DNA from 4 places in the Marinobacterium sp. YM272 genome. Region 2 is predicted to be linked to each of the others. Evidence: predicted binding sites of a transcription regulator. Region 2 holds the regulator's gene; each other region holds the start of a gene.
The links. Region 2 encodes sigma-54, which starts transcription at its own class of promoters, with help from an activator protein. Its sites were predicted from a motif close to TGGCACNNNNNTTGCTNT; they were not measured.
Positions count from the first base shown of each region.

Region 1: a site for sigma-54 is predicted at 2,722-2,739, ahead of ACQUQP_RS05780 (aminomethyltransferase family protein). Genes of this name have one in related genera too.
Region 3: a site for sigma-54 is predicted at 1,476-1,493, ahead of flgB (flagellar basal body rod protein FlgB). Genes of this name have one in related genera too.
Region 4: a site for sigma-54 is predicted at 3,261-3,278, ahead of nifL (nitrogen fixation negative regulator NifL). Genes of this name have one in related genera too.

Region 1 covers NZ_CP194171.1:1,227,168-1,232,164, forward strand. Annotated here, with positions in the region: gene ACQUQP_RS05765 (aspartate aminotransferase family protein) at 1-163, shown strand, start outside; gene fabG (3-oxoacyl-ACP reductase FabG) at 160-930, shown strand; gene ACQUQP_RS05775 (DMT family transporter) at 1,107-1,439, shown strand; gene ACQUQP_RS05780 (aminomethyltransferase family protein) at 1,510-2,649, opposite strand; gene purU (formyltetrahydrofolate deformylase) at 3,106-3,978, shown strand; gene ACQUQP_RS05790 (FAD-dependent oxidoreductase) at 4,000-4,997, shown strand, end outside.
Region 2 covers NZ_CP194171.1:1,364,268-1,369,264, reverse strand. Annotated here, with positions in the region: gene lptC (LPS export ABC transporter periplasmic protein LptC) at 1-192, shown strand, start outside; gene lptA (lipopolysaccharide transport periplasmic protein LptA) at 182-700, shown strand; gene lptB (LPS export ABC transporter ATP-binding protein) at 697-1,422, shown strand; gene ACQUQP_RS06320 (RNA polymerase factor sigma-54) at 1,475-2,983, shown strand; gene hpf (ribosome hibernation promoting factor) at 3,036-3,326, shown strand; gene ACQUQP_RS06310 (PTS sugar transporter subunit IIA) at 3,354-3,821, shown strand; gene rapZ (RNase adapter RapZ) at 3,821-4,678, shown strand; gene ACQUQP_RS06300 (HPr family phosphocarrier protein) at 4,704-4,973, shown strand.
Region 3 covers NZ_CP194171.1:1,051,584-1,056,580, forward strand. Annotated here, with positions in the region: gene ACQUQP_RS04955 (chemotaxis protein CheV) at 1-494, shown strand, start outside; gene ACQUQP_RS04960 (CheR family methyltransferase) at 509-1,348, shown strand; gene flgB (flagellar basal body rod protein FlgB) at 1,523-1,921, shown strand; gene flgC (flagellar basal body rod protein FlgC) at 1,924-2,358, shown strand; gene ACQUQP_RS04975 (flagellar hook capping FlgD N-terminal domain-containing protein) at 2,380-3,063, shown strand; gene ACQUQP_RS04980 (flagellar hook-basal body complex protein) at 3,078-4,997, shown strand, end outside.
Region 4 covers NZ_CP194171.1:2,012,037-2,017,033, reverse strand. Annotated here, with positions in the region: gene nifA (nif-specific transcriptional activator NifA) at 25-1,632, opposite strand; gene nifL (nitrogen fixation negative regulator NifL) at 1,643-3,226, opposite strand; gene rsxA (electron transport complex subunit RsxA) at 3,511-4,083, shown strand; gene ACQUQP_RS08955 (RnfABCDGE type electron transport complex subunit B) at 4,112-4,636, shown strand; gene rsxC (electron transport complex subunit RsxC) at 4,664-4,997, shown strand, end outside.

The sequences.
Region 1 (4,997 bases), 140 kb from region 2:
CAACGCCCTGCGTCACCGCGGGGTACTGATCGGCGCCGCAGGACTCTACGGCAATGTGCTGAAAATTCGCCCGCCGCTCTGTTTTAAACCCGAACATCTTGACCTGTTGCTGGAGCAGCTCCGCCAGGTACTTGTTAACGATTTAACAGGAGATAAAGCATGACTGAGACAAGCAAGCGCGTCGCCATGGTCACCGGTGCCAGCAAGGGCATAGGTCTGGGGATCGCCCGGGTATTCGCCGCCCAGGGGTACAAAGTCGCCGTGGTGGCGCGTCACATGGAGGCCGCCGAGCAGGCTGTGGCCGGTATCGTTGCCGCTGGCGGTGAGGCGATGGCTGTTGCCGCTGACGTGACCGATCGTGCCTCGCTTAAAGACGCTGTGGAAAAGGTAACCGCAGCGTTTGGCGGGATGGACGTGCTCTGCGCCAATGCCGGCATTTTTCCGTCCGCCGATCTTGAAACCATGACTGAAGATGACTGGGATCTGGTGCTGAACACCAACCTGAAAGGGATGTTCAATACCGTGCAGGCGGCGATTCCAGCCCTTAAGAAAAGTAGCGCCGGTCGCATCGTGGTGACCTCGTCGATCACCGGGCCGGTCACCGGCTATCCGGGCTGGTCGCATTACGGTGCCAGCAAGGCCGGGCAGCTCGGTTTTGTACGCACGGCGGCGATCGAGATGGCGAAATACGGCATTACCGTCAACGCCGTGATGCCGGGCAATATCATCACCGAAGGGCTGGAAGGCATGGGGGAGGACTACCTCAGTCAGATGGCGGCCTCCATCCCGCTGAAGCGCCTGGGTAGTGTGGAGGATATTGGCGAGGCGGCGGCCTTCTTTGCCTCACCGGCGGCCGCCTACATCACCGGTCAGACGCTGGTGGTCGATGGCGGACAGATTCTGCCCGAGTCTCTTGAGGCTCTGGAGTAAGTCTCTCGAGGCTCTGGAGTAAGTCGCTGGAAACGGCAGGCTGATAAAGGTTTCGCGATGCGAAGATAAGAGGGCAGCCCCTGGGTTGCCTTGTTCGCGGGCTACTGTCAGCATCCAGTCTCTTGGTACGCCACCCTGAGGGGGCGAAAGATCCGAGCTTGCTGGGGGATGGGGTGATGAAACAATGGATATTTCTGGCGGCGGCGATCGTCTCCGAGGTGATAGCGACCTCGGCGCTCAAATCCACAGAGAGCTTTACCCGGCCGATCCCCTCAGTGATTGTGGTGGTGGGGTATGTGCTGGCTATCTATCTGCTTGGGCTGACGCTGAAGACTATCCCGGTCGGTATCGCCTACGCGATCTGGGCTGGCATGGGGGTAGTGCTGGTGGCGCTGGTGTCCTGGCTGGCGTTCGGTCAGCGACTGGATCTGCCGGCGGTACTGGGCATCTGCCTGATTATCGCGGGCGTCGCCGTGATCAATCTGTTCTCGAAAACGGCGGTGCACTGAGCTTTTCTTGCGGCTAGAACTCAATTAAAAAGAGGGCGCCGATACGCCCTCTCTCTATTTTTCGGCGATATCAGCCCTTGGCTGTGCGCTTTTTCTTCTCCGGATCATCAAACGGCAGGGTATGGGCGATGGCCGATACCTCCAGACTGCCCTTGACCTGCAGCGGTGTACCCTGCTCCGCGTACGGCACTTCAATACGGGCGATCGCCATGGAACGGTCGGTCAGGCGGGAGTACATGGCACAGGTGATCACGCCGACTTTCTTGCCGTTAGCCCAGAGTTCATCGCCCTCGGCAGCGGCTTCTTTACCATCCAGCAGCACACCGAAGATCTTGAAGCGCTCTTTGCCCTGCAGGCGGAAGTGCTCGAAAGCGCCGCAGAAGTCGGTCTTGTCCTTGGACACGGTGAAGTCCAGTCCCAGCTCCCAGAGTGTATCGCCGGCCGGCTCATTCTCGAACGGGTAGAACTCCGAGTTATCGAAGGGGTAGAACAGCAGGTAGCTTTCGGTACGCAGCCAGTCCAGTGCGGTGAATGAGCAGGGGATAATACCGAAATCCTTGCCCTGTTCGAGGATGCCGTCCCAGATGGTGGCGGCATCGGTGGCCTTACAGAAGATCTCGTAACCGCGCTCGCCGGTGTAGCCGGTACGAGAGATGGTTACCGGGCAGCCGAACAGGCGTGCGTGGGTGTGATGGAAGTAGGGCAGGTCACGGATGCCTTCGACATGCTCGGCGAGGAAGTCCACGGCAGTCGGGCCCTGCAGTGACAGATCGTGCAGGTCATCATCGAATAGTACGGCGACCTGCTTGCCAAGTGCCGCCTGCACCAGCCGCTCATAGCCGCCACCGGTACCGTGTACGACCATGAAAGAGTTCGGGCCCATGCGATAGATGACGCAGTCATCGATGAACTTGCCGCCCTCATTGAGCATGGTGGCGTAGACCGCCTTGCCCGGATACAGCTTGGAAATATCACGGGTGGTTGCCCACTCCAGCAGGCTTTCCGCATGCGGGCCTACGTAGTGAACCTTCTTAAGGCCCGATACATCCATCAGGCCCGCCTTGGTACGAATAGCCTCATGCTCGTCGGCGAGGGTGTAACCGCTGTTGCTGTAGGTCCATGCGGTGGGCATGCCATTCCAGTCTTCCAGGTTAGAGCCCAGTGCGCGGTGTTTGTCGGCCAGGGCGGCGATACGCCAGGAATTAGCCATTGGTGCCTCCTTATATAGAGTAAGCAGAAAATCGCTATGATTCCTGCTAGGGGAATATTATTCCCAAAAGGAAAAGCAAGAGTCGCGCCAGTCCTGCGAAAGGTTCGATTCCCATTAGTTAAAAAATATTCCTATATAAGGAGGGCTGTGCGGCAGGGTGGTTTGGCTCCCTGATTGTGCAGAAGCCGACTTGGCGGTGCGTTTAGGTATGTTTTGCTTGGAGATGGTGCATGAGTGCTTCCTGCTGGTGCGATTTATTGATGCAGATCAGTATCCATAAGTCGCAATAGATACGCGCCTGAATTTTCCTAAAAGGAAATAAATATTCACAAACCTACTGTTTTCAGGCCTCTGGCGAGAGCGCCGCAAAAAATTTCCTGACTTTTGCCAAGTTGGCAAAGAGTTTGCTTTCTCATAAATAAATTATTTTTCTTCTTGAGAATAAAGGTGAGAAAGATGGTTCTCGATCCCCAGAATACCCGGCGTTTTCGATTCACTATTTCCTGCCCCGACAAGGTCGGCATCGTTGCTGCGGTCACGCAGTTCATCTCTGACCATAACGGCTGGATCAGCGAAGCCCACCAGTTCGCTGACCCGGAACACTGCACCTTCTTTATGCGCTATGAAGTGGTCTCCGACTCGCTGCCGTTTGAGCTCGAAGAGCTGAAAGAAAAGTTCGCACCGGTGGCCGATGAGTTTGATATGACCTGGAACATCACCGACTCTGCGGCTAAAAAGCGCGTCGTTCTGATGGTCTCCAAGGAAGCCCATGCGCTGTCAGATCTCCTGTACCGCTGGCGCTCAGGGGAACTGAATATCGACATCCCCTGCGTTATCTCCAACCACGACGATCTGCGCTCCTATGTTGAGTGGCATGGCATTCCCTACATCCACGTGCCTGTGGATATGAGCAACAAGGAACCGCACTTCCAGGCGGTGCGCGAGCAGATCGCGGCGGCCGATGCGGATGCCATCGTGCTGGCCAAGTACATGCAGATCATTCCGGAAGAGCTGTGTGAGATCTACCCGAACAAGATCATCAACATCCACCACAGCTTCCTGCCTTCATTTATCGGTGCGCGTCCTTATCACCAGGCTGCAGAGCGCGGTGTTAAGCAGATCGGCGCCACCTGCCACTACGTCACCTCTGAGCTCGATGGCGGCCCGATCATCGAGCAGGACGTGCAGCGTGTGACACACCACAACACCACCAAGGATATGGTTCGCCTTGGTAAGGATGTTGAGAAAGCAGTTCTGGCGAGAGGCCTGCGTTACCACATCGAGGACCGTGTCCTTGTGTACGGAAACAAGACCGTAGTTTTTGCCTGATTATCCGTTTGGAGACGAGCAATGCCCTGGCGCTTACTGAAATTCGGGTTGCAGAGCGAGCATAACGAGCCCCGCTTCTTCCCGGAGAGCAAACCGCTCAAATCGCACTACGACGTAGTCATCATTGGTGGCGGCGGCCACGGTATGGCTTGCGCCTACTATCTGGCAAAAGAGCACGGCATCACTAACGTGGCCGTGCTTGAGCAAGGCTATATCGGCGGCGGCAACACCGGCCGTAACACCACCATCGTCCGGTCCAACTACCTGACGCCGGAAGGGGTTAAGTTCTACGACACCAGCGTGAAGCTGTTCGAAGATCTGGCCGATGACTTCGACCTGAATATCTTCTACTCCACCCGCGGTCACTACACCCTGGCCCACACAGACAGTGCGCTGCGCACCATGCGCTGGCGTGCCGAAGTGAACAAGCATCAGGGCATTGAAAGTGAAGTCGTGGGCCGCGAGGAGATCGCCAAGGACGTCCCCTACATGGATCTGGACTGCGCCGGACACGCACCTGTCATGGGTGCGCTGTACCACGCCCCCGGCTCCGTAGCGCGTCATGATGCGGTGGCCTGGGGCTACGCTCGCGGTGCCTATAACCGTGGCGTCGAAATCCACCAGAAAACCCGCGTCACCGCCATTCGCACCAAAGGCGACAAGGTGGTGGGCGTGGACACCGATCGCGGTCAGATCAGCTGTAACAAGGTGATCTCCATGGTCGCCGGCTCCACCCCGCGCATCACCGAGATGCTGGGGCTGCGCACGCCGATCGAGATCTTCCCGCTGCAGGCCTGTGTATCCGAGCCGGTGAAACCGTTTATGGACACCATCGTCGTGTCCGGCAGCCTGCACGTCTATGTCAGTCAGTCCTCCCGCGGGGAGCTGGTAATGGGCGCCTCGGTGGATCCGTCGGTGCTGCACTCCACCCGCTCAAGCTTCAACTTTGTTGAAGGCCTGGCGGACCAGATGCTCGATCTCTTCCCGTTCATGAGCCGCATGAAAGTGATGCGTCAGTG
Region 2 (4,997 bases):
TCCGGGCCCGGCTCGGTACTGACAACCAGTACGCTCAGCGTTTACCCACCCAGGGATTATGCCGAGACAGACGCCCCCGCCACGTTGATTCGCGAAGACGAGCGCACCGAAACCACCGGTCTCGAGGTGTACTTCGACGAGCGCCGGGTTGAACTGCTTTCTAACGTAAAGGGTAGATACAATGCGCCTTAAACCGACCCTTCCTGCCGCGATCTGCAGCCTGGTATTCTGGCTGTCGGCTCCTGCCATGGCGCTTCCCGAGGATTCATCCCAGCCGATCCAGATCGGCGCCGACAGCGCCAGCATGAACGACAACACCGGCGTGACCGTGTACCGGGGCAACGTGGAAATCGAACAGGGCTCGATGAAAATTCGCGGCGACCAGGTCGAGCTTTACCGCAGCGCGGACGGCGATGTAGACCGTATCGTATCTATTGGTCGACCGGCAGAATTTGAACAAAAACCCAACGCCGATGACCCCGTCACCCATGCCTACGGTTTGCGCATGGAGTACCGGGTAAACCGGCAGGAAATCACGATCACGCAGGAAGCCCGCGTCGAACAGGGAAAAGACACATTTTCCGGCCAGCGCATTGTCTACAACATGGACAAAGCGATAGTTAACGCCTTCAGCAGCGAAAGCGGCGACCAACGGGTCAAAATGGTGATTCAGCCCAAGCAGGCTGGAGACAACCCATGATGCAGCTTGAAGCCCTCCACCTGGCCAAGAGTTACAAAAGCCGCCAGGTCGTGCGTGATGTATCGCTGCAGATCAGCAGCGGCGAGGTCGTTGGCCTTTTGGGCCCCAATGGCGCCGGCAAGACTACCTGTTTTTATATGATCGTCGGTTTGATCAAGGCGGATCACGGCCAGATTCGCATCAACCAGGACGACATTACCCGGCTACCGATGCACGGCCGGGCCCGTTCCGGTATCGGCTACCTGCCGCAGGAAGCGTCCATATTTCGCAAGCTCAGCGTTAAAGACAACCTGCTTGCCATCCTGGAAACACGCAAAGACCTGAGCAAGGCGCAGCGTGAAGCCAAGCTGGAACAGCTGCTCGAAGAGTTTCATATCACCCATCTGACACACAGCATCGGCATGTCGCTGTCAGGCGGTGAACGCCGCCGCGTGGAAATCGCACGCGCCCTGGCAACCGAGCCCCACTTCATCCTGTTGGATGAGCCGTTTGCAGGCGTAGATCCGATCTCCGTCGGGGATATCAAGCAGACGGTAAGACACCTGCAGGACAGGGGCATCGGCGTGCTGATCACAGATCACAACGTACGTGAGACGCTCGATATCTGTCAGCGCGCCTATATTGTAAGTGACGGCGGGATCCTGGCGCAGGGCAACCCGGAACAGATCCTGGCAAACCAGCAGGTACGTCAGGCTTACCTTGGCGAGCAGTTCAGGCTCTAGCAGCCTGGGGCGCCACTAACACCGACCCAGTAATGGTTTATCGCGTAGTAGTATGAAGCAATCCTTACAGCTCAAAATCGGTCAGCAACTCACCATGACGCCACAGCTGCAGCAGGCGATCCGTCTGCTTCAGCTATCGACGCTGGATCTGCAGCAGGAGATCCAGCAGGCGCTGGAGAGCAACCCGCTGCTCGAGGTCAGCGAAGAGGATAACGAACTGCCGGGCAGCGACGACGGCAATGAGAGCGATAACACCCAGGAAAAACCTGAAGCCGCCGAAAGTGGCGAATCCGAGCGCGAAGAAAGCTACGAAGATACCCCGGAAGACAGCTGGAGCGAGGATATCCCGACCGAGCTGACCACTGACAGTTCCTGGGATGACACTTACCAGACGACCCCGGCCGCCTCCGCTCCCGCGCGCGATGATGACTGGGAACCGGGCGATAACGACACCCGCGACGAGACCCTGCAGGACCACCTGATCTGGCAGCTCAACCTGACACCGATGAGCGATAACGACCGTCTGGTGGCTGAAGCGATCATCGACGGTATCGAGCCGGATGGTTATCTCACCCTGTCAGTGGAAGAGCTGATCGAGCAGTTCACCCGCCAGTACCCGGAAGACTTCATCGAGACCGAGCAGGACGAGATCGAAGCAGTCCTGCACCGTGTCCAGCAGTTCGACCCGCCCGGCGTTGCAGCCCGCGACCTGAGCGAGTGCCTGGCGATCCAGCTGCGCCAGCTGGACCCCGACACCCCGTACCTGCAGGACGCACTCAGGCTGGTCAGCGAGCACCTGCAACTGCTCGGCAACCACGACTACAAAACCCTGCTGCGGCGTATGCGGGTGAAGGAAGAGCAACTGCAGGAGATCATCCGCCTGATCCAGTCGCTGAACCCGAAACCCGGCGCGATGATCAATCCGAGCCAGTCGGAATATGTCATCCCCGACGTGGTGGTCACCAAAATCAAGGGTGAGTGGGCGGTCAACCTCAACCCCGAGGCCGCGCCGAAACTGCGGATCAACGCCCAGTATGCTGACCTGATCCGACGCGCCGACAACAGCGCCGACAACAATTTCCTCAAGAACCATCTGCAGGAGGCGCGCTGGTTCCTTAAGAGCCTGCTGAGCCGCAACGACACCCTGCTGAAGGTGGCCACAGAGATCGTTGAACGCCAGTCCGATTTTCTTGAACAGGGCGAAGAGGCGATGAAACCGATGGTGCTGCATGACATCGCCGAAGCGGTGGGCATGCATGAATCGACCATCTCGCGCGTCACCACACAAAAGTACATGCACACGCCGCGCGGCATCTTTGAGCTGAAGTATTTCTTCTCCAGCCATGTCAGCACTTCGGACGGCGGCGCAGCCTCCTCCACCGCCATCCGCGCGCTGATCAAAAAGCTGGTGTCAGCGGAAAATCCGGGCAAACCGCTCAGCGATAACAAGATCGCTCAACTGCTGGACGAACAGGGAATCAACGTCGCCAGACGCACGATTGCAAAATATCGTGAAGCGATGGCAATTCCGCCTTCTAATGAGCGGAAGCGTCTGGTTTAATTGAAGTGGAAAGCACGATAAAAAAGCGTGCATTGTGACTAGGAGAAAACGTATGCAGATCAACATCACTGGCCATCATGTCGAACTGACCGATGCCCTTAACGACTATGTTCGTACCAAGTTTGACAAACTGGAGCGCCATTTCGATAACATCACCAACACCCAGGTGACTCTGAGCGTTGAGAAGCAGCGTCAACAGGCCGAAGCCGATCTTCACCTGGCCGGCGGCCAGATTTTCGCGACGCACGAACACGATGATATGTATGCAGCCATCGACGGACTGGTGGATAAACTTGATCGCCAGATCATCAAGCACAAGGAAAAGATGAAGGCGCACAAATAAACGAAAACCGGACGCTCCTGTCAGATAATGAACTTAACTGAACTGCTGAACGAATCGCGCACTCTCTGTCACGCCGATGTCGTCAGCAAAAAAAGAGCCCTCGAACTGGCCAGCGATACTCTCGCTGGCCAGTCTGGTAATCCCCCCTCGGAAGAGATCTTTGCCGGTCTGTTGAACCGGGAACGCCTTGGCAGTACCGGTATCGGTGATGGCGTTGCGATCCCCCATTGCCGGTTGCCCGCCTGCGAAAGCGCGGTGGCACTGGTGATGACACTGGCGACGCCGATAGACTTTGACGCTATCGACAACCAGCCCGTGGACCTGCTCTGCTTCCTGCTGGTGCCCGAAGACGGCGCAGAGGAGCATCTGCAGACACTGGCGGGACTGGCCGAGCTGTTCAGCCAGCGCGACGCCAGGGAAAAGCTGCGCGGCTGTGAGACCTCCGCCGAGCTTTACTCCACCTTCATAACGCAGATGGAGAAACTGGGGGCTTAATGAAGCTTGTCGTGATCAGCGGTCGCTCCGGCTCAGGCAAAAGCACAGCCTTGCAGGCGCTCGAAGACGTTGATTTCTACTGCATCGACAACCTGCCAGCCCGTCTTCTGCCTGACCTGATCGACCAGATGCTCGGCGACCCGGAACACCCGGGACGCCTGGCCGTCAGCATCGACGCCCGCAACCTGATCAGCAACCTGCACGCCTTCCCAGAGATTATCGGCGAACTGGCAAAACGGGATGATCTCAGCTGCGAAATACTCTACCTCGATGCCGCCGAGCCCACGCTGATCAAGCGATACAGCGCCACCCGGCGCAAACACCCGCTATCCACCAACCAGGCGGGTCTTCAGGAGGCGATAAGTTACGAGCGGGAGCTGCTAGAGCCGATCGCCAGCCTGGCCGATATTCGCGTCGACACCACCCGGCTGACCCTCTACGAGCTGCGCGACACCATCAAGCTGCGCATCGCCCAGAGAAGCGAGCAGAGCCTTTCGGTTCAGTTCGAATCCTTCGGTTTCAAACACGGCGTACCTCTGGATGTGGACTTCACCTTCGACGTGCGCATGTTGCCCAACCCGTACTGGATTCCGGAGCTGCGCCAGTTCACCGGGCGCGACCAGCCGGTTATCGAGTTCCTCGAAGAGTCGGCGGATGTCTATGCCATGGTCGACGATATTCGCGATTTCCTCGAGCGCTGGATCCCCTCCTTCCGGCAGAACAACCGCAGTTATATTACGATCGGTATCGGCTGTACCGGTGGCCAGCATCGTTCGGTCTACATCGCCGAGCACCTGGCTGGCCATTTCAGTGAACTTATGGATAATGTTCACGTCCGTCACCGCGAACTGACCTGATCGCCGCCCGTTACCAGGAACCCCGATGATCGAAAAACAGTTAAAAATCATTAACAAGCTCGGTCTGCACGCGCGGGCTGCTGCCAAGCTGATCAACACCACCGGGCACTTTTCCAGCGAGATCAAAATCGACAAAGACGGCCGGCAGGTGGACGGAAAAAGCATTATGGCCGTGATGATGCTCGCCGCTTCCAAGGGAACCGACCTGACTTTTCGGGTGGCCGGTGAAGATGAAGTGGAAGCGATGGCCGCCATTGAAACCCTGATCAACAACCGCTTCGACGAGCCCGAGTAGATCCACCTCCGCGCCGCTATACTT
Region 3 (4,997 bases), 310 kb from region 2:
TCGATGTGGAGCAGATTCTCGCCGATCTCTATCCGATGCCCACCGAGGTCAGTGAAGAGGTTGCCAGCAGTCAGGTGCGTCAGCAGGCGATCGATTACCACGTATTGATCGTCGATGATTCCGCCGTGGCCCGAAACCAGATGCAGCGTTCACTTGAAAGCCTGGGGCTGAAAGTTACCGCCGCCAACAACGGCAAGCAGGCCTGGGAGCTGCTGCGGGACATGGCCGACAAGGGGATCGATGTCGAAAAGTCGTTCCTGATGGTGATCTCCGATATCGAAATGCCGGAGATGGATGGCTACACACTGACGGCAATGATCAGGGAAGATACCCGTATGCAGCGCATGCACGTGGTTCTGCACACCTCGCTCAGCGGCGGCTTCAACGTGTCGATGGTGAAGAAGGTCGGTGCCGATGGCTTTCTGGCCAAATTCAACCCCAATGAGCTGGCATCGGTTGTGGTCAACCGTATCAACCAGATCCGTGAAAACTGACGGCGGGTTTATCGGTGAGGCAGGGATTCGAGATTACCGCCGAGGATTTCCGGCAATTCAGCGCTTTTCTGGAGCAAAGCTGCGGCATTCTGCTGGCAGAGCACAAACAGTACCTGGTGCAGAGTCGTCTCGGCAAAATCGTGCGCGAGCAGGGCTGCGCATCGCTCAAGGAGTTGGTTAACCAGCTAAGCCGCCCTGGCGGCAAAGCGTTGAAAGAGAGCGTCATCGACGCGATGACCACCAACGAAACACTCTGGTTTCGGGATATTCACCCCTACGAAATTCTTGCCAAGCGGCTATTGCCGGAGATCGGGGCAGAGCGCAAGTTCCAGAAACTGAGAATCTGGTCCGCCGCCTGCTCCAGCGGACAGGAACCCTACTCGATCAGTATGGTGATCGATGAGTTCAAACGCTCTAATCCTGGCCTGTTCAGTGCCGGTGAGGAGATACTCGCCACCGATATTTCCACCCAGATTCTGCAGCAGGCGCAGAAAGGTGAATACGAGATGCTGGCGCTCAGCCGGGGCCTCTCTCAGGATCGGTTGAAGAAGTACTTCAACGCCACCTCGGAGGGCGCCTGGCAGGTACAGCCCGGCATCAAATCACGCGTACGTTTTCAAAGCCTCAACCTGCTCGGTCAGTATGGCGCCCTGGGACAGTTCGACATCATTTTCTGCCGTAACGTACTGATCTACTTCTCCTCCGACGTGAAACTGGAGATCCTGCGCAAGATGCGTCGTCAGCTTCGTCCCGGCGGTTATCTGCTGCTGGGGGCGTCAGAGTCCCTGTCAGGGCTCTCCGATATCTACAAGATGATTCACTGTCGCCCCGGTATTATCTACCAGGCGATCTGATACCTGCTCCCGCTGGCGGCAAAGGCGGCAGTCCTTGCCGCCAGCGGGAGGCACCCTCTTGCCGCTTTAACTCCCAACATCACTCCTTATCCGACTGCAGCTCCCATATTCAGGCTTTCTGTCTCTCTGGTACGCCATTTGCTTTGCATTATGAGCAACCAAAAGGAGAGCTGCATGGCCATCAATTTCGATTCCGCACTGGGTATTCACGACGACGCGCTGTTGCTGCGTGCGCGCCGCGCTGAAGTGCTGGCCAATAACATCGCCAACGCTGATACACCGGGTTTCAAGGCCCGCGATATAGATTTCGCATCGGTACTGCGCGGTGAGCAGGACGCGATGAGCCTGGAGCTGGAAACCACCTCCTTTGGGCACAGCAATGAATTTATCGAGCCCGATTTTGCCGCCGAGCTGATGTTCCGCAATCCTTATCAGCCCTCGGTAGACGGCAATACCGTCGAGGTGCAGGAGGAGATGGCACGCTACACCGATAACGCCATCCGCTTTCAGAGCTCCTTCACCTTCCTGAACAGCAAATTCACGGGCCTTATGAACGCAGTCAAGGGTGAGTAAGCATGTCACTGTCTAACGTTTTCGGAATCGCCGGCTCTGCCATGAATGCGCAGAGCATACGCCTGAACACCACCGCCAGTAACCTGGCCAACGCCGAGAGCGTCAGCTCCAGTGAGGGCGAAACCTACCGTGCCCGCAAGCCGGTGTTCACCGTGCAGCAGCCAAGCGCAGATGATTTTGCCGCTGCCGAGGCGGGGCTGGTACCGGGGCAGGGCGTCAGCGTGGAAGGTATTGTTGAAAGCGACGCGCCGCTGCGCATGGCCTATGAACCGAGCCATCCGATGGCGGACGAGAATGGCTATGTGTACTACCCGAATGTGAATGTCGTGGAAGAGATGGCAGATATGATCTCCGCCTCCCGCTCTTTCCAGATCAACACGGAGATCATGAACACCGCCAAGCAGATGTTGCAGCGTACGCTGACGCTTGGGCAGTGATTGGGTTGAGAGGATAACGCCATGAGTAATGTAAACGGCGTCGGCAACAATAACGTTTTCGATCAGATAAACCAGACGAACCAGAGCCAGGCAACCTCGCTGGAATCTCAGTCTGAAGACAGTCAGATGTTCATGAAGCTGCTGATTGCTCAGTTGCAGAACCAGGACCCAACCAGTCCTGCAGATCCCGCTGACTTCATGCAGCAGATATCGACATTGAGTAACGTCGAGAGTATTCAGAATCTGGCATCGACGATGGAAGGTATGAGCAACACTCTGCTCAGCAGCCAGACGGCACTCCAGGCGTCCTCAATGGTTGGTCAGCGCGCATTTGTAAATACCAATATCGCTCAACTGACCGAAGCTGAGGGATACGTAGACGGCCTGGTTTCCACCGATGTCAGTGCCAGCAATATCCGTATCTCCATCTACGATTCGGGAGGTAATCTGGTCGATCAGGTGGATATGGGAGCGCAGACTCCCGGTGATCATAACTTCGCCTGGAAGGCGGGAGAGGGCGTTCCTCCCGGGAATTACCGTATTGTGGCTGAAGCAGCTTCAGGAGAGGACGGCACCTACGAAGAGGTGGCGACCTACATGGGATTCAATATCAACAGCGTGACTCTGGGCCAAAACGGCATCGGTATGAAGGTCAATACGGCAATTGGCTCTATCGATATGAGTGAAGTGAAACAGCTGGGTTAACCGAGGGCAGTATAATGGCAGGATTCAGTACAGCGGTTACAGGTCTAAAGGCTTCCACCACGATGTTGGATGTGGCCGGTAACAATATCGCCAACTCAAGCACGACTGGCTTCAAGGCATCCAGAACCGAGTTCGGTGATATCTATGCCACTGCCGTTGTAGGCGCTGGTTCATCGAACACGCCTGGGTCCGGTGTAACGGTAACCGATATAGCGCAGGACTTTAGCGCTGGTACCATCGAGTTCACCAATAACAACCTGGACCTGGCGATCAACGGCTCGGGCTTTTTCCAGCTGGATGATGGTCAGGGCAGTGTTACCTACACTCGTGCGGGTTCGTTTGAACTGGATAAAGAAGGCAATATTGTCTCTAAGACCGGTAAGTTCCTGCAGGGTTACGGGCTGGATTCCGATGGCAACCGGTTGCCCATCGATAATATGAGGGTGACCGAGAAAGAGAGTCCGCCTAAGGCGACTGAAAGTATTGAGCTTTCATTCAATATTGACTCCAGGGAAGATCCCTCAGAGCTGCTTGTACCCTACGATAAAGACGAGCCTGCTTCTCTAACCTATACAACGACCGTCCGTAGCTTTGACAGTCTGGGTAACGAGCACACTATTAAATACAATTTCGTCGAGCAACGGCCGCAAAAGGAAGTCCATACCTTCAATTTAAATGATGGTGGAACGGTTCTGACCGAGTTCGAGTTGTCTGGACTTGAGGATGCTGCTGGAGACCCTAGACCAATAGATACGACTGCTGATTTCAGTGTTGGTGATGGTGGCCTTAGCCCGGATGGTTGGCAGAGAATTGACCGCGATACCCTTGAGCTTATCCAGAAACAGGACGAGCGTATTTTTGATGTCGAGTACAATTCGGTTAGCGATGAAGTAAGGGTGATTCTCAAGTCTGAATTTACAGAGTATGGGGACGTCGTAACCAACTTGGAGTACGCGCAGACTACCGACGATTCTCCCGCTGTCTCATGGGTTTCCAGCAGTAAACAGCAGTACTATGAGGTTGGTGACGGTCTTGATGCAGGTACGACTGCAAATCTTGTGATTGGTGGGGTAGAGGTGCAAATATCGGCTGGATCTGCCGATATGTCGTCATCGGCAGTAGGAGAGGCGATTGTTGATCGCAGAAGCGCAATCCTGGACGCAAACCCTGATGTCGAAAATATAAGTTACGATGAAGCTACAAATTCGATCGTCGTTACATTTAAGCCGGAAGCCGGTGATGATGGATCTCTTGTAATCGAGCAGAGCTCTTCCATTGCAGGGGATTTTGCACTGGTCGGTGCGGCGGGCACTGTAGACCCTTACTCGACTGTTGGAGGAGATGATTCGTACCAGGGGGTATATCGCACCTATGCATATCTCAATAATGATGAGCTGCTGAATATTGGTAAGGACCGGGATCCGGGAGAGGCGAGTGGTCAAGAGGTAGGTCCGGTTCTCATTAATTTCGATCCCAGCAACGGTCTGCTCACCTCTGTAAACGGAGAAGAAGTTGCACCAGGGGCGCCGGCACCCAAGCTGACGATAGTGGGTGCAGACCCCGCTGATCCCGATACCGAAATTACCCTGGATCTGGATGGCTCGACTCAGTTCGCATCGGCTTCCATCGTTAAAAGCCAGTTGCAGGACGGCTATACCAAGGGCGATCTGATCGGTGTCACCTTTGCACCTACCGGCGAAATGGTGGCCTCTTACAGTAATGGTGAAAACCAGTCTCTGGGTGTGGTCGCTGTTGCTACCTTTGAAAACCAGGATGGTTTGCAGCCCAATGGTGATACTGAGTGGGCGGCAACATTGACCTCAGGTGATGCGATTCTGAACCCGCCAGGAACCGGCCTGAACGGCACGCTGCGCTCGGCGGCCCTTGAGGCGTCCAACGTGGATCTGTCTGAGGAGCTGGTCAAGCTGATTGAA
Region 4 (4,997 bases), 650 kb from region 2:
AGAGACTTATTGACGACGACTGGATCAGATCTTCTTCACATCGATATTCATGGTCTGGATACGATAGGCGATCTGTCTCGGGGTCATATTGAGCAGGCGTGCCGCCTTGGCCTGTACCCAGCCGGCCTGCTCCAGGGCAGCGACCACCCGCTCCCGCTCATCGAGCCCCGGATCGTCCAGCATCGGAGAAACCTCCGCTGGTGCAGAGGCGACGGCAGAAGACACCGGCATAGTCGCCGGTGTCGCTGCAACCGGCCTTTGCATAGCGATCCCCTGCAGGGACAGGGTCGAGGGTTCGATCGTGCCATCCTCGGTCATGATCGCCGCACGCTCGAGTACGTTTTCCAGTTCGCGTACGTTGCCCGGCCAGTTGTGCCCCACCAGTACGCGGATCGCCGCATCGGTGATGCTGAGTTTACGTCCCTGATTCTTGGAAAGTTTATCCAGCAGGAAGTTACACAGCTCAGGTATATCCGCGTTCCGTTCACGCAGGGCCGGCAGGTTGATCGGCATGATATTGAGGCGGTAGTACAGGTCCTCGCGGAAGTTGCCTTCCCGCACCTCCTGTTCCAGATCCCGGTTGGTCGCCGCAACGATACGCACATTGACCTTGATCGTCTTGTTACCACCGACCCGCTCAAACTCGCCCTCCTGCAGCACACGCAGCAGCTTGGCCTGGAACAGTGGTGATATCTCGCCGATCTCGTCGAGGAACAGGGTGCCACCATCGGCCTGTTCGAAACGCCCCTGGCGCATCTTCACAGCACCTGTGAACGCGCCCTTTTCGTGGCCGAACAGCTCCGACTCCAGCAGGTTTTCCGGCAGCGCGGCACAGTTCAGGCGTACAAAACTGTTGTGCGCCTTGGGCGAGTTGTAGTGAATGGCGCAGGCCACCAGTTCCTTACCGGTACCGGATTCGCCGCGGATCAGCACGGTGGTATCCCATTTGGCGACGCGGCGGATCTGGTCGAACACCTGCTTCATCGGCGTGGTATGACCCACCATCAGGTTCTCGAAACCAAATTTGCCACGCACGGTACGGCGCAGCTCGTCACGCTCGTCGGTGATATTACGCTGCTGGGTCTGTACCTGGGCCAATAGCCGTACCGCCTGGACCACCAGGTTGGCGACCATCTCCATGAAACGGGATTCATCGGCCAGAAACTCTTCCAGCTCCGAAGCGGGCTGGGCACTGAGGACACCGATCACCTCGCCGCTCTGGTCTTTTAGCGGCACGCCGATAAACGGCGCTTCCCAGTCATACAAAGCCAGCCGGTCGAGGAACTTGGGTTCCGAGGATAGCCGCATCAGCACCACCGGGTTACCGCTTTGGAGTATGGTGCCGATAATCCCCTCGCCACGGCGGTAACGGACCGCTGTTTTCGCCTGCTGGACCATCTCGGAGCCACTGTGAACGGCGCTGACGCAGAGCTCACCGAGCTCAGGATCCATCAGCGCCACCAGGCCATGCTTCATGCCGCCTTCGACGTGCAGCACCTTGAGCAGCTCATCGAGACTGGCCTTAAGGTCCAGTGATCGTGTCAGCGTCCGGCACACAATACTGAGAACGCTGAGCTGCCGGTCGAGCAGCTCGGAACGGTTACGCGGGGTAAAAATTCCTTGCATCGTCATAATCGGCTCCTTAGCTGCGGGCTGTTCCCAGGGGTAGATGGACACAGACTCTGCAGCCCTCCTGGTAGAGGGGATCGATATGTACGGTTCCCAGGTGCTCGGCGACGATCTCCTGAACGATGGTCAGGCCCATGCCATAGCCGGCACCCTTGTTGGTATTGGGTTTGGTGCTGAAGAACGGCTCAAATACGCGGGTACGGTTCTCTTCGGATACACCGGGGCCGGTATCGGAGATATTGACGACCACGTCGCCCCCCTCCACCCGGGCCACGATACTCAGCTCCCGGCGCGAGGTACCACTTGAGGCCATCGCTTCTATAGCGTTATCGACGAGCTGCTTGAACAGGCTGTGCAGGCGGCTCTCAAAACCGATCATCGCCGGCATGTGCAGCGGCGGATGCCAATCCACCAGAATGCCGTGCTTGAGCAGATCAGAGGTGGAGAGCTCCAGCACATTGCGCAGCAGCTCGTTCATGTTGATCGAACTCTTTACGCCCGGGGTTTCGTTGGGCAGCGCCTGTTCCAGCTTTTCGCGCGCTTCGTTGCCGGCACCAATCGCCTCACGCAGCGCTCCGATCACCTGCTCCGTCAGCGCACCCTCGTCACCCTTACGCTGTTCCAGCATGCGCACCGCGGCGTTCATCAGGTTCAACGGGCGTTGGAACTGATAGAGCGCGCCGTTAAGTGCCTCGCGCATACTCTGCAGCGCTTCCTCTTCGGCGATCAGCAGCTTGAGCGCATTCATCTGCTCGGCATGCTGACGCCGGCGCAGCTCGGTGACATCGTTGATCACCAGCATCAGGTAACGACGCTCCGGCTGAGCGAAGAAGGAGTCGGCGGTTTCATCGCCGATCTCGATCATGCTGCCATCGATGGAGAACCAGCGCGGCGTGCTGTTTCTGCCGATATCGAGGCGCACCTCGTAATCGCTGAAGCCAACGCCACGCTCACGGATGGTGTCCAGACGCTCGCCCATATCGTCCTGCAGGGCGCGCAGGATCACATGGCTGGGCTCCTGCGGGCACATATCGGTGGCGAGCGTCTTGTAAGCGAGGTTATCGAGGACAATTTTCTCCTCCTCATCAAGCAGTACCATCGCCACGTTGGCGGCGTTGACCGCCTTTTCGATCATCGCCTTCTGGTTCTGCACCCGCTGTTCCAGCGAGTAGAGTTCCGTAACGTCGCGATGCATACCCAGGTAATGGATCGGCTGGTTTTCTTCATCCAGCACCGGCGCAACCATCAGCTCGGCCAGGTAGCGCTTGCCATCCTTACGCCGGTTGACCAGTACGCCAGACCAGGGTTTGAGTTGTTGCAACCGACCCCAGAGTGCGTCGTAAACCAGACGTGGGGTGTTGCGGTTGGAAAGTACCGACTCGTTACGGCCCAGCACTTCGCTGGCCTCATAACCGGTTTCCTTGGTAAAGGCCCGGTTGCTGTAAAGAATATTGGCGTGAAGATCGGTAATCGAGATCGCGACCGGCGAGTGCTCTACTGCCTGAAAAAACACGCTGGCCGGCAGGCCCTGTAACAGCTCACTATTCTCAAGGACAGGAGTCTCATCGGTGATACCTGGCTTCTTCGTTTGCGCCATACGCTAGGCTCCTTTGGTGACGGGATATGCTGAGGAAGCAATTACTGCGCCACCCGACCGATCTCCTATATATAAAGAAAGACCACATAAAAACAGGGGTGAATGTAGCAAGGGCGACACATTAAAGTGCACGCCTGCACCGATCTGTTACAAAACCAACAATGTCGCTATTCACACAGGCGACCGACAAATTACTCCTTTATTTTTCAATCGCTTAACCATGGCACGCTTGGTGCAAATTCCACCCCAGAAGACTATCTGCCTGTCTGGAGGTAAAGCGCGACATGGAACTGATCACCCTGTTTATCGGCACTGTACTCGTGAATAACGTGGTGCTGGTCAAATTCCTCGGCCTGTGTCCGCTGATGGGCGTGTCCAACAAATTCAGTACCGCCACCGGCATGGGGCTGGCCACCACTTTTGTACTCACGCTCTCAAGCGTGTCCAGCTGGCTGATGGAGTACTACCTGCTGGAGCCGCTCGGCCTCCAGTTCCTGCGCATCATCTCGTTCATCCTGGTGGTCGCCGCGGTGGTGCAGTTCACCGAGATGATGGTGAAAAAAACCAGCCCGCTGCTGCACCAGACGCTGGGTATTTTCCTGCCGCTGATCACCACCAATTGCGCCGTGCTCGGCGTGGCGCTGCTCAACGTGCAGGAGGGACTGAGTTTTATCGAGAGCGTGGTCTACGGCTTTGGTGCCTCTATCGGCTTCTCGATGGTGCTGATCATCTTCGCCGGGCTGCGCGAGCGCCTGGCACTGTCGAACGTACCGGCCACCTTCGCCGGCGCACCGGTGGGGCTGGTAACTGCCGGCCTACTGTCGATGATTTTCATGGGGTTTGGCGGACTCGTCTGAGCCCGCCCTCAAAGAGGAGATATTCGCCATGGTAACTGCTGTTGCTGTCCTGACACTTCTTGGCCTGGCTCTGGGCCTGCTGCTTGGCTACGCCGATAAGGTGTTCGCCGTGGAAGAGAACCCACTGGTGAAAGAGGTCGAGTCGATGCTACCCGGCACCCACTGCGGCCAATGCGGGTTCCCTGGCTGCAGCGGCGCTGCCGAGGCGATGGTCGCCGGCGATGCGGAGGTAACCTGCTGTCCGCCGGGCGGCCGCGCACTGGCGCAGTCCCTGGCCGAAAAGCTTGGCGTCGACGCCGACCTGTCTGGTATGGCGTCCGAACCGATGCTGGCGAGTATCGAGGAGTCACTGTGTACCGGCTGCTGCCGCTGTTACCGGGTCTGCCCCACCGACGCGATCATGGGCGCCAACAAGCAGATTCATGTGGTCTTTGCCGATGCCTGTACCGGCTGCGGCAAATGTGTAGACGCCTGTCCGGAAGACTGCATCGCGATGCAGCCCGAGCAGGAAACCCTGGACAACTGGCATTGGCCAAAACCGGCGGCGGCTTAAGTGGCGGAACAAGTGGCGGGATAAGTTATGTTTGGAAAGCTCAAAATCAGAGGTGGCGTTCACGCGGAAGAACGCAAGGAACAGAGCACCGGTTTGCCGATCCATACGCTGGGCATTCCGCCGCTACTGCAGCTGCCGTTGCGACAGCATGCCGGCAGGGCGGCAGATCCGGTGGTCAGCGTCGGCGATCACGTGCTCAAGGGGCAGCTGATCGCCACTTCCACCGGTGACGATGTCTGCGCCTCACTGCATGCGCCGACCTCCGGTATCATCACCGCTATCGGTCCGGTCACGGCTCCGCACCCCTCCAGCCTGACCACCGAGGCAATCAGCATCGAGCCGGACGGCCTGGATAAAAGTC